DNA from 3 places in the Paenibacillus sp. SAFN-054 genome. Region 3 is predicted to be linked to each of the others. Evidence: riboswitches for the same ligand, from Rfam matches in the RefSeq annotation. Region 3 holds a riboswitch; each other region holds the start of a gene.
What was found. Region 3 has a riboswitch for cobalamin ahead of ACTHPM_RS19245 (ribonucleoside-diphosphate reductase subunit alpha). Riboswitches for the same ligand answer to the same signal wherever they lie in the genome.

Region 1 (4,115 bases), on a different contig from region 3:
GACCCATCTTTTTCTTGTCCCCCGTAAACATGACGAGCGGGATTACGGCGAAGGACAGCTGCAGGGACAGGATGACCTGGCTTAGAATGAGCAGGCTTCCGGTGGCCTGTTCGCCGGCGATGCCAATGACCAGCACGGCTGGAATGATGGCGATGGCACGGGTGATCAATCTCCGTATCCATGGTTTGAGGCGGATGTTCAGGAAGCCCTCCATGACGATCTGACCGGCCAGCGTGCCGGTTAACGTGGAGTTCTGACCGGAAGCGAGCAGGGCGACGGCGAACAGCACGCTCGCGATGCCCGTACCCAGCAGCGGCGTGAGCAGCTGGTATGCATCCTGGATTTCCGCGACATCCGTATGTCCTGATGTATGGAAGGTGGCTGCGGAGAGAATGAGAATGGCTGCGTTAACGAACAAAGCCAGCATCAAGGCAACGGTCGAGTCGATGGTCGCGAAGCGGATGGCCGATTTTTTACCTTGAACTGTATCCTCATAGTTGCGTGTCTGCACGATGGAAGAGTGCAGATACAGATTATGCGGCATGACGGTAGCGCCGAGAATGCCGAGGGCGATATAGAGCATTTCCGGATTCTTGATAATCTCGGCCTTTGGAACAAAGCCGGACATGACGCCGCTCAGCTGAGGGCTGGAAAGGACCATTTCGGCAACGAAACATAGCATGATAACCGCCATCAGCGAGATGACAATGGCCTCGATATAGCGGAAGCCCTTATTTTGCAGGAAGAGCACCAGCATGACATCAAGCGCCGTCAGCAGTACGCCGTAAATGAGCGGCATTCCGAACAGCAGCTGCAGTGCGATCGCCGAGCCGATGATCTCTGCCAGATCGCAGGCCGCGATGGCCAGCTCGCAGAGAATCCATAAGCCGAAATTGACAGGCTTACTGTAGTTGTCGCGGCAGGCCTGGGCCAAATCCCGCCCTGTCGCGATGCCGAGGCGTGCGGACAGGGATTGAAGCACGATGGCCATCAGGTTGGATATCAGGATAACGGACAGCAGCGTGTAGCCGAACATGGCTCCGCCCGCCAAATCCGTGGCCCAGTTCCCCGGATCCATGTAGCCCACGGCTACGAGATAGCCCGGACCGGTAAAGGCCAGCAGCTTACGGAAGAAGCTGCCTTTCGTCGGAACCTTCATCGATTTGTGCACTTCCGGCAGGCTTGGGCTGTGGCGTTCGGAACGCCAGCCGGATTCCGGCTGCGGATCTTGTGCGCTTTGCGCGGACATGTTCATGTTCAACAACCTTCTTTCTTCAAGGAAATTATTTTGCCTTAGGACAACTTTTAGGGTAAAAAAATAGGATCATCGCGACTCTGAATTTATGATATTAACCTAACACAAAAGAATTTCCTTAGCAACAAAAAGTTTTCCTAGGGCAATAAATTTGGAATAATCTACAACATTTCTCTTTCGCTTCGTCTTGCCGTAAAGACATTCAGGCCGCAGCTCAGGCCGAGATTCATCTGAGCAGATGCGTCAGCGCGATCATGGTCAGCAGGCCGAAGATGAATGAAAAGGTGGACACCCGCTCGTTGCCGTCCCCATGGCTCTCGGGAATCAGCTCCTTATAGACGACGAACAGCATGGCGCCGGCGGCAAAGGAAAGACCGTAAGGCACGATATACGTGAAGCTTTCGGTAAACTGCAGTCCAATCCAGCAGGCAGCCAGCTCAAGCACGCCGGTAAGCGTGGCCAGGAGCAGGGCTGTCCGCCTTCGCAAACCATGCGTAATGAGGAACAAGGCGGTCAGGAAGCCTTCGGGAATGTTTTGCAGACCGATGCTGAGCGCGACGATCGTTCCCAGATCCTGATGGCTGCTGCCATAACTGACGCCGACGGATAAGCCTTCGGGCAAATTATGCAGGGCCATGGCAGACAGGAACAAGAGCGAGCTTGTCTGTCCGCTGCCCGCCGCATCCTGCGGTGAATGCTCCAGATCCTGATGGGGAACGAGCAGCTCCAGCAGGGTCAGAACGACGGTTCCCAGCAGTGTGCCGATCGTCAGAATCCACAGGTTGGACAGCTTGAGCGCCGACGGGATCAGCCCATAAGTCGAGGCCGCAACCATAATGCCGGCGGTAAAGGCGAGCAGAATATCCCTTCCGCGGTGCGTGACCTTGTTGAACATCAGCGCGGGCAGCGCGCCCAGGGCAGTGCAAATCGAGGTAGCCAAGCATCCCATCAAAATGGTGTTCATCATTTCCTCCCGGTCTTAGAATGATGCAGCAAGACATAAGTGCTTGTATCAAAATATGTCCAGGCCCCGCGCTCTATGCGCACAACCATTCCCAAGAAATATAGTCGGAATTTCCTCCGAATCTATTGCTAAATGAGATGCTTATAAGGTATGATACGACTTAATATCATCACACCAACAATTTTATAAAGTGGAAACAGGTGCTTGAGAGCGTGTATCGCCTTGAGCTTAAAAGGGAAGTCCGGTGCAATGCCGGCGCGGTCCCGCCACTGTAACAGAGGAGCGCTTCTGCTAATCGTCCACTGGTCGCATACGACCGGGAAGGCGCAGGAGCAGCGTGGATTCTGGAGCCAGGAGACCTGCCTGTTTTGACAGCACTGCTTTACCTACGGGAGATAGGGAGGTGTTAAAGAGTTCGGCGGCGATCATTTGTCATGCGCTGGTAACGGGCATCTTTACCCTTTGTGGAGCATAGGGGAAGATGTCCTTTTTTGTTGTTCCGAAAATCATACGAAATGTTAAAGAGGAGGCTCATCATGAGCAAAATAACAAGCAGCAGCCTGGGATATCCGCGCATCGGCGCGAACCGGGAATGGAAAAAAGCGCTGGAGGCATTCTGGGCAGGCAAGCTGGAGGAAGACGCATTTCTGGAGAATTTGAAGGACATCCGTCTGCATCACTTGAAAAAGCAGCAGGCAAAAGGAATCGACCTCATTCCGGTGGGCGATTTCAGCTATTACGACCATATCCTGGACACGGCCTCCATGTTCGGCCTGGTTCCTGCAAGATTCGAATATGGCGGCGGTATCGTACCGGTGTCCACTTATTACGCCATGGCCCGCGGGAACAAGGAAGCATCCGCATGCGAAATGACCAAGTGGTTCAACACCAACTATCATTACATTGTGCCGGAGCTGAACGGACTCACACCGGTGCTGACGCAGAACCGTCCGCTGGAGGCTTATCGCGAAGCCAAGCGCGAGCTCGGCATCGAAGGAAAGCCGGTGCTGGTTGGCCTGTATACCTTCCTGAAGCTGTCCAAAGGCTATCAGGCAGAGCAGCTGGATGAGCTGGTTGCCGCGTATTTGCCGCTGTATGAACAAATCGTGCGGGAGCTCGCGCAGGAGGGCGTGCAGTGGCTGCAAATCGATGAACCGATCCTGGTCACCTCTTTGGAGACGGAGGATCTGCAGCGGGTGAGCCGCATCTATGAAGCGCTCCACGCCGCGGCACCGGGCCTGAACACCATGCTGCAAACCTATTTCGAATCCGTAGAGCGGTACGAAGAGATTGCAAGCCTGCCGGTGCAGGGCCTTGGGCTCGACTTCGTTCATGGCGGGAAACAGAACCTCGAAGCGATCGAAAAGCATGGATTTCCGCAGGATAAGGTGCTAGGCGCAGGCGTGATCGACGGCCGCAACATTTGGCGCGCGGATCTGTCATCCGGCCTTGCGCTGCTGAACCGGCTGTCTGCAGCCGTGCCGCTCGAGCGCATTATCGTGCAGCCTTCGAGCAGCCTATTGCATGTGCCGGTCTCGACGGCGCCTGAGAACGGACTTGCGCCGGAGCTGGCCGCCGCCTTGGCTTATGCCGACGAGAAGCTGGACGAAGTTGCGCTTCTTGCCCGTGCCGTGAATGAAGGCGCAGGTGCGCTGCAAACACAAATCGATGCATCCGTACAAGCCATTCATGCGCTTAACGATTCTGCTTCACGCCGCAATGCCAAGGTTCGCGAGGCTGCCGCCGACATCGCCAGTCAGCCTTCAGCGCGGCAGAGCGAGTTCGCGCAGCGCCGGGCAGCGCAGCAGAACCGCTTCCGGCTTCCGCTTCTTCCGACCACAACCATCGGCAGCTTCCCGCAGACGGCGGAAGTGAGATCGGCACGGCAGAAGTGGA
Region 2 (4,115 bases), on a different contig from region 3:
CAGCTGCGGCATGCCTCGGTCATGGAGGAGAAGAACGCGGAGGCGGCGGTTTTCTGCTGCGTGACCTCCGGAACCTCCAATGCCGCCAGAGCCGGATCGGACCGGACGACATATCCGGCCTTCACACCGGGCACGGTTAACATCATGCTGTTGATCGATGCGAAGCTGACGCAGGCCGCGATGATCAATGCCTTGATGACGGCCGTGGAAGCCAAGGCAGCGGCTCTCGCCGATCTGAACGTGCGCGATGCAGAGAACGGCCTCTTGGCCACGGGTACGACCTCGGATGCGATCATGCTGGGCGTCAGCCAAAGCGGATCCTATTCGGTGGAGCATCAATACGCAGGAACGGCAACCCATCTCGGCGCCATGATCGGACGAACCGTATATGGAGCGGTGAAGGAGGGACTGCAAGCAGCATGGGCGGAGCGCAGCTGACGGCAATGTTCATCCTGGCGGCAGCGTTTATCCTGGACCTGCTGATCGGTGATCCGCGCTGGATTCCGCATCCGGTCATCGGGATGGGCAAGGCGATCAAGAGACTGGAAGCCTGGATACGCCGCCGCTTCCGGCCGGAAAGCTTGAAAAGGGCGGGCATCCTGCTGCCGGTTCTGGTCGCAGGCGGCTCATTCGTTCTGACATGGCTATTGCTCATGCTGCTCGGATGGATTCACCCTTGGCTCGCCTGGGCCGCGGAGGCCCTGCTGATCGCCACGACGATCGCCGTCAAGGGATTGAAGGATGCAGGCTTGGAAGTATACCGGCACTTGAAGCAAGGGGATTTGGCCGCGGCCCGCAGCAGTCTCGGCATGATTGTCGGACGCGAAACCTCGCATCTGGACGAGCCGGAAATCGTGCGCGGGACGGTGGAAACCGTCGCCGAGAATATCGTGGATGCGGTTATTTCCCCGCTGCTGTACGCGCTGATCGGAGGGGCGCCGCTCGCGATGGCGTACCGGGCGGTGAATACGCTCGACTCCATGGTCGGCTACAAGAACGATAAATACATTCATCTGGGCTGGGCGTCGGCCCGTCTCGATGACATCGCCAACTGGATTCCGGCGAGGCTGACGGCGGTCTTGCTGACGCTGTCCGCCCTGATGCTGGGCCTGGATTACCGCAGCGCCATCCGCATGGTGAGGCGCGATGCGAGAAAGCATCCGAGCCCGAACAGCGGTTTTCCGGAGTCCGCAACGGCCGGTGCGCTGGGCATCCGGCTCGGCGGCACGAACGTGTACCATGGCGTATCGTCGTTCAGGGCTTATATGGGTGACGCGAACAGGCCGATGGAAGCCCGGGATATCCGGCTCACGAACCGGCTGTTGTTCACGGTCTCGGCGATGTTCGTCATCCTTGCGCTTCTTGCCATATGGGGCTTCGGAGGCACGTTATGGATATAAAACGAATGGAGCTCGTGCTGATGAGGCACGGATCGACGCTGTGGAACGAGCAGAGGCGTTATCTCGGGCATACCGACGTCCCCCTGAGTCCGAAAGGGGTAAGCGAGCTGGATTCCGCAGGGGTCAAGCTTCAAGGCTGGCCGATCAGCCGCGTGTACTGCAGCGATCTGACACGGTGCCGCGAAAGCCTGGATGCGGTGCGACCGGATCTTTCGGCAAGTGCCGTGTATGACAGCGCCCTGCGGGAAATGGATTTTGGCGCTTGGGAAGGCCGCACCTATGACGAGCTCAAGGATATTCCTTCGTACCGGCAGTGGCTGGATGATCCGCGTCAGGTGACACCGCCCATGGGCGAGTCATGGGAGGCCTTTGAAAGAAGAATCACGGCGGTCCTGCACACCGTGCTGCCGCCGGCAGACAATGAGCTTGCGGACGATGCGTCTAATTCAAGTTCTGTGCTCGTGGTGGCCCATGGCGGCGTTATCCGGCAGATTGTATCCCGCCTCATGCCTGGAACGGCCTTTTGGGATGTGAGCGCGGAGCCGGGAAGTCTGCTGGTGCTGTCCCTGGAGCGGCGTCACGGGCGATGGACCGGCTGTGAGCTACGGATCAAGTAAGACGTTACGAAGTGCTCTTACCTGCTCATCACGAGGTGCTCTTACCTGCTCATCATGAGGTGCCTATAGCGAATCGTCATTTTTTTTCGTGAAAGATGTCATTGTAAGGCGGAAGCATTTCACCTATAATCAGAAACTAGAGATGCATTGCCTGGACAATAAGTGAATAATGATAACTGATGAGGTCCCGGATACGGCTGCTGCCGTATGTCGATTCCGGGTGAAAAGGGAAGCCGGTGCAAATCCGGCACGGTCCCGCCACTGTAAAACAGGTATGTCCCGATATGCCACTGTTTCTCCTTGAGGAGGGATGGGAAGGCCGGGGTGATACTGCCAAGCCTGTAAGTCAGGAGACCTGCCTCATGAGAATAATGACGGTCCTTCGAGGAAAGGATTACGATCTAGCGTCTTAAGCATGCAGCCATTTGGTGCGCATAAGCTTTCGGCGCCGGCCTGACCGCGGCATTACGCCGCTACAAGTCCGAACAGACGTAATCCCTGGTTCTTATTTTAAGAATCAGGGTTTTTTGTTGGAAAAACATCGGCACAAGACAGTTCCGCAGAGTTACGGGACGTAAGCCCGCATGCTTTTCCAAGTGATGTCTTCCGTCAAGCAGCATTCATGGATAGCGAAGTCGCCAGGCCTCTTTTGCGTCAAAGAAAATGAGCCAAAAAGAGGAGAGAAACGAGAACATGAATTTGAAATCGCCAATGAAAAGATGGTCCACCGGAATTGCCGCGCTGCTGCTCGCATTGTCCCTGGCGGCATGCGGCAACAACAACGAGACAAAAGACAATGCGGCGGCGCCGCAGACCGAGCCTGCCAAACAGGAAGCCACGCAGCCTGCTGCGGACAGTTTGAAGACGGCGTACCCGTTAACGCTCCAGGATGCGACCGGACAATCCTTTACGTTCAACGAGGCGCCGAAGCATATCGTGTCGGTATCTCCTGCGGAGACCGAAGCGCTGTTCGCGATCGGATTGAATGACGAGATCGTAGGCGTGTCGGATTATGACGACTACCCCGAAAGCGCGAAAACCAAGCCCAAGATGGGCGGCATCATGAAGCCGAACGAGGAAGCGATGATCGCGGCGCAGCCGGACGTGGTCTTCACGGGCATTTCGATGAGCGAGGACGCGGTGAAGAAGCTGCGCGAGCTCAGCATTCCGATTTTCAAAACCGATCCGAAAACCGTGGACGACGTCATCAAGAACATCGAAACGTACGGACAGATAACGGACCATCAGGCGGAAGCCAAAAAGGTCGTAGACCAGATGAAAGAGGAACAGAACAAGGTCGTGGAAGCCGTCAAAGCCTTGAGCGGAGATCAAAAGAAAAAGGTGTACATCGAGTTTTCTCCGGGCTGGACGGTAGGTAAAGGCGAATTTATGGATGAGCTGATCACCCTGGCCGGTGGGGTTAACGTGGCGGGCGATACGCAGGGCTGGAGCGAAATCAGCGAGGAGAAGATCATCAAGGACAATCCGGACGTCATTCTGTACGCCAAAAGCGTCATTGACGACAAAACCAAAAAAGGCCTGGGTGACATCATCAAAGGCCGCAGCGGCTGGGACCAGATAACGGCCGTGAAGAACGGGGCCGTCATCGGCCTGGACGACAATCTATTGAGCCGGCCGGGTCCGCGCGTCACGCAAGGGCTTCAAGAAGTGGCGAAAGCCATCTATCCGGACCTGTTTAAATAATGAACAAAAAGCTGGCAGGTTACGGAGGGATCGGTATCGTGCTGCTGGTGCTGACCCTGCTGATCTGTCTGGGGATCGGTTCGGTCGCACTGCCGGTCAAGGATATCGCCTTGATCGTGCTTCACAGGCTGCCGTGGATCGGGGATGCCATTACCCCGAACTGGAATCCGTCCTATGAGCAAATCATTATCAAAGTACGTCTGCCCCGCGTCCTGCTGGGCATGCTGGTCGGCTCGTCGCTCGCGGTGGCAGGCTCCGGATTTCAGGGTGTGCTGCGCAATCCGCTTGCCGATCCGTTTACGCTCGGGGTATCCTCGGGCTCGGCGGTCGGAGCCTCGATCCTGATCTATTCCGGATTGCAGTATTCGCTGCTCGGCGCATGGACGCTGCCGGC
Region 3 (4,115 bases):
TTGGGGTAGAAGCCTTCAATTACTCGATATTCTTCGAGCAACTGGACAGATGCTTCAAAAATACCTGAAGTATTAGGAATTCCAAGATTAATAAAATTCGGGTTACTCGATTGATATCCATGATTCATCTGAAAATATTTCTGGGAATCATACGAAATACTGGCCTCAGAGGTATTGTCAACATCAATATAGCTTTGAATTGGCTTGATAAGTCTATCTCGACAAAACGCTTTGCGAGCGCATTGGTCCTTTGACTTAACTTGATTAAAGTGTAAAAGAAGATCAGCATTGTATAATTCAAGAAACGGATGAGAACGGTTGGAATTAAATTTGATTCGATAACTTAACGGAAGTTCCCCATTTTTCACTGCTTGAATCATAAAAAACTCGACAGCGACATTCTTTATTTCAGGAAGCAATCGTTTCTTGCCTCTCAGGCTTTTAAATATTGCAGTGTTATTTAACAAGAGATCTGACCATTTATATGCATCCATTATTGCTTGGGACATTCGCGCTCTTACTGAAGCAGGTAAGTATGTATCAATAAGTTGCCTTGGCTCTGGATTAATTATAATTTCCATCAAAACCCCACCCCTTTATGCATTTGCAACCATTTTACAATATAGAATGGTTTTTTGCAACCTCACTTTAATGGTACTCCCGCCTAAGAATGCCCAATATTCCACTTTACTCAACTAAAGGTTAGAAGAATGTTAGAAGTACAGCTCATCAAATAGAAAAGACGCGGCACCGAAAATCCGGAATACCGCGCCCTGTAAGGCTTTTAAAGGATGCTGGTGAAGGGAATTGAACCCCCGGCCTACGCATTACGAGTGCGTTGCTCTACCCCTGAGCTACACCAGCTTAAACAGGTCTTTCATATCAATACTGCAACGAAACAAAAACTATTATACATCTTTCATTTCAAAATGCAATACCCATTCGATCAATTGGTATTTATTGCAATTTAGAGCGCACAGATTGGAGCTTCTGCTCGCTGGAAGCTGCCTGGTCGCGTCTGTCGTCGATTTTGACGGAAGTGGATACCCGCTGTGCCCCCGACATGAATGGTGCCTCGTGCAGCGCCGCAATCGCCTTCCATACGTCCTCAAGCGGCCCCTCTATGATCGTGCTCATCGACGTTAACTGATAACTTACGCCCTGCTGGGTCGCCAGCACCCGCTGCATATCCGCCACATACGCGCTTAAGCTCGTGGTCGCCGTTCCGATCGGAATGACGGTTACTTCTGCTATCGCCAAAGTTACCCCTCCTCTATATCTAGACATGCTATTTGTTCGTTCCGCCGTCTCCCCTTATTGTATCCAACTCCGGAAAAGATAGCAAAGAGCCGGCAGCCGCCCCCGCAAATTTTTTTTAATCGCGCCATATGTGCTTTTACGGCCCAAAAGGGGCATTTTCGGACATTTTCCGAGTCATTCCTTCAGCCTCTTAGTAGCAAATCCGGTACTTCTCTGATATAATTCATCTTGCTTGTCTTTTTCGAATTTTGTGTTTACAAACACAATATATTGGGTTAAATTAGGATACAACAACCAAATATAGTGGAAACAGGTGAACCGCGCTCGATCGGGCCTACGGTTCCTAACAGGGAAGCACGGTGCAATTCCGTCACGGTCCCGCCACTGTAACCGGACAGCCGGGAGAGCTTCTCTTCGGCAAAAATCGGCAGAAACCACTGTGGGCAAAGTCGCTTCGCGGGAAGGTGCCGACGGACGTTCCGGGAGTCAGGAGACCTGCCTGTTCCTATACACATCACCTACGAGGAATAGGGAACGTGTTGCCATGAACATATCTACATATGGGGTGTAGATACATTCTTCTGCGCCCATTTTTGGTGCCTATAAGAATAACATGCAGCATTTTCGCGATTCGTTAGGTAAGATCGCCGGAAATGCTTTTTGTATGGCCCTAACCCCTTTCCTCGCAAAAGACATTAGTTCATTTTATATCACACCGTTTATTTTACTCATTATTCCAATATTACCTATCTTGAAAGGGGAACTGTACATGCCTCAGCTCGTGACCAAACCGAACAATCGTCAGCTGGCTTTTGATGAAATCCGCCTCTCCGTCTATGCGGACCGCGTTCTGGAAGGATTGGAAATGCTGGATAAGGAGCGCCTGCTTCGCGGCGTAACCAGCAAACTGCGCCGGGAGGAAGTAACCGGAGACGAAATCAGCAGCGCATTTACGATGTCGGCGCTTGAGCTTGTAACGAAGGAGGAGCCGAACTGGAAGTTCGCTGCAGCCCGCTCCCTTTTGACTTCTTTATATAAAAAAGCAGCATACAACCGCCGCTACAAAGCCTACGCGAACGAGCCTTACGGTGCTTTGTATCCCCTCATTTCCGAGCTGGTGAACAAAGGCATCTACCGCGAAGAGCTTCTCGAATGCTACACCAAAGAACAGATTGATGAGCTTGGAAAATGCATTGATCACAGCCGTGACCTGCTGTTTGATTACATAGGCCTTCTCACCCTGTCCGACCGCTATCTTGCCCGCGATTTCGACGGGCGCGTCATGGAGCTGCCTCAGGAGCGCTACATGGTCATCGCCATGTACCTGATGCACACCGAGCCTGCCGAGAAACGCATGGAGCTTGTCAAAGAAGCTTACTGGGCAATGAGCAACATCTATATGACCGCAGCGACGCCAACGATGTCCAATGCAGGCAAAAAAGTCGCCGGACAGCTGTCCAGCTGCTTTATTGACACCGTGGACGACTCGCTGGAAGGCATTTTCGATTCCAACACCGACGTGGCGCGTCTGAGCAAAATGGGCGGCGGCATCGGCGTCTACCTTGGCAAGGTTCGTGCGCGCGGATCCGACATCCGCGGCCATAAGAATACCAGCTCCGGCGTCATCCCGTGGATTCGCCAGCTGAACAATACCGCCGTCAGCGTCGATCAGCTCGGTACGCGCAAAGGCGCGGTTGCCGTCTATCTGGACGTGTTCCACAAAGACATCCTGGCCTTCCTCGACCTGAAGCTGAACAACGGCGACGAGCGCATGAGAGCGCATGACGTCTTTCACGGCGTATGTATTCCAGACTTGTTCATGGAAGCCGTCGAGCAGCGCAGCGAATGGAATCTCTTCTGCCCGCATGAAGTGAAGAAAGTGATGGGCTGGAAGGATGAGAAGGGCAACCCGCTTGGCCTCGAGGACTTCTACGATATGACGGTTGGTCAAGGCGAATTCCGCGAAAAATACGCGGAGGCTGTTGCGCATCCGCTGCTGTCCCGTATCACGGTGCCTGCGATCGACATCATGAAGCGCGTGATGAAGTCGCAGCTGGAAACCGGTACGCCGTACATGTTCTACCGCGATACCGTCAACCGCGCCAACCCGAACAGAGCCCATGGCATGGTGTACTCCTCCAATCTCTGTACGGAAATTATGCAGAACCAATCCGCGACCGTGGTGGAAAAAGAAGAGCTTGTGACGAAAGACGGACAGACCCGCATCGTCATCTCCAAAGTTCCCGGCGATTTCGTCGTGTGCAACCTGAACTCGATTCACCTGGCCCGCGCCGTACCAGCTGACGTGCTGGAGCGTTTGATTCCGATCCAGGTGCGCATGCTGGACAACGTCATCGACATCAACAACATTGAAGTGCTGCAAGCGCAGTACACGAACAGCCAATACCGCGCGGTCGGTCTCGGCACCTTCGGTCTGCATCATCTGCTGGCACTTGAGGGCATCCGCTGGGAATCGGACGAGGCCGTTGCCTATAACGATAACTTGTACGAAAAGATCAACTACCTGACGATCCGTTCCAGCCTGGAGCTGGCCAAGGAAAAAGGCCACTATCCGAAGTTCAAAGGCTCCGACTGGGAGAATGGCGCTTACTTCGACAGCCGCGGCTACACAAGCGGCGAGCGCGAAGGCAAATTCGTGACAACAGAACAGTGGACGGCGCTTCAGAAGGAAGTGCAGGAGAATGGCGTCCGCAACGCATGGCTGTTCGCCATCGCGCCTAACGGCTCCACTTCGATTATCGCCGGCTCTACCGCCAGCATTGATCCGCTCTACGACCTGCTTTCTTACGAAGAGAAAACGACTTACAAAATTGCCAATCCGGCTCCAGACCTGT

Region 1: it holds a riboswitch for cobalamin, as region 3 does, so the genes downstream of both, metE (5-methyltetrahydropteroyltriglutamate--homocysteine S-methyltransferase) here and ACTHPM_RS19245 (ribonucleoside-diphosphate reductase subunit alpha) in region 3, are expected to answer to the same signal.
Region 2: it holds a riboswitch for cobalamin, as region 3 does, so the genes downstream of both, ACTHPM_RS14355 (ABC transporter substrate-binding protein) here and ACTHPM_RS19245 (ribonucleoside-diphosphate reductase subunit alpha) in region 3, are expected to answer to the same signal.

Annotation. Positions count from the first base shown of each region.
Region 1 is NZ_JBQCKS010000008.1:104,065-108,179, reverse strand. Features, by position in the region: gene ACTHPM_RS25800 (Nramp family divalent metal transporter) at 1-1,249, opposite strand, end outside; gene ACTHPM_RS25795 (ZIP family metal transporter) at 1,482-2,219, opposite strand; cobalamin riboswitch at 2,401-2,600, shown strand; gene metE (5-methyltetrahydropteroyltriglutamate--homocysteine S-methyltransferase) at 2,756-4,115, shown strand, end outside.
Region 2 is NZ_JBQCKS010000002.1:637,164-641,278, reverse strand. Features, by position in the region: gene ACTHPM_RS14370 (adenosylcobinamide amidohydrolase) at 1-438, shown strand, start outside; gene cbiB (adenosylcobinamide-phosphate synthase CbiB) at 435-1,400, shown strand; gene ACTHPM_RS14360 (histidine phosphatase family protein) at 1,391-2,017, shown strand; cobalamin riboswitch at 2,183-2,394, shown strand; gene ACTHPM_RS14355 (ABC transporter substrate-binding protein) at 2,729-3,721, shown strand; gene ACTHPM_RS14350 (FecCD family ABC transporter permease) at 3,721-4,115, shown strand, end outside.
Region 3 is NZ_JBQCKS010000004.1:115,752-119,866, forward strand. Features, by position in the region: gene ACTHPM_RS19230 (hypothetical protein) at 1-581, opposite strand, end outside; tRNA gene ACTHPM_RS19235 (tRNA-Thr) at 793-864, opposite strand; gene ACTHPM_RS19240 (MTH1187 family thiamine-binding protein) at 958-1,260, opposite strand; cobalamin riboswitch at 1,555-1,777, shown strand; gene ACTHPM_RS19245 (ribonucleoside-diphosphate reductase subunit alpha) at 2,030-4,115, shown strand, end outside.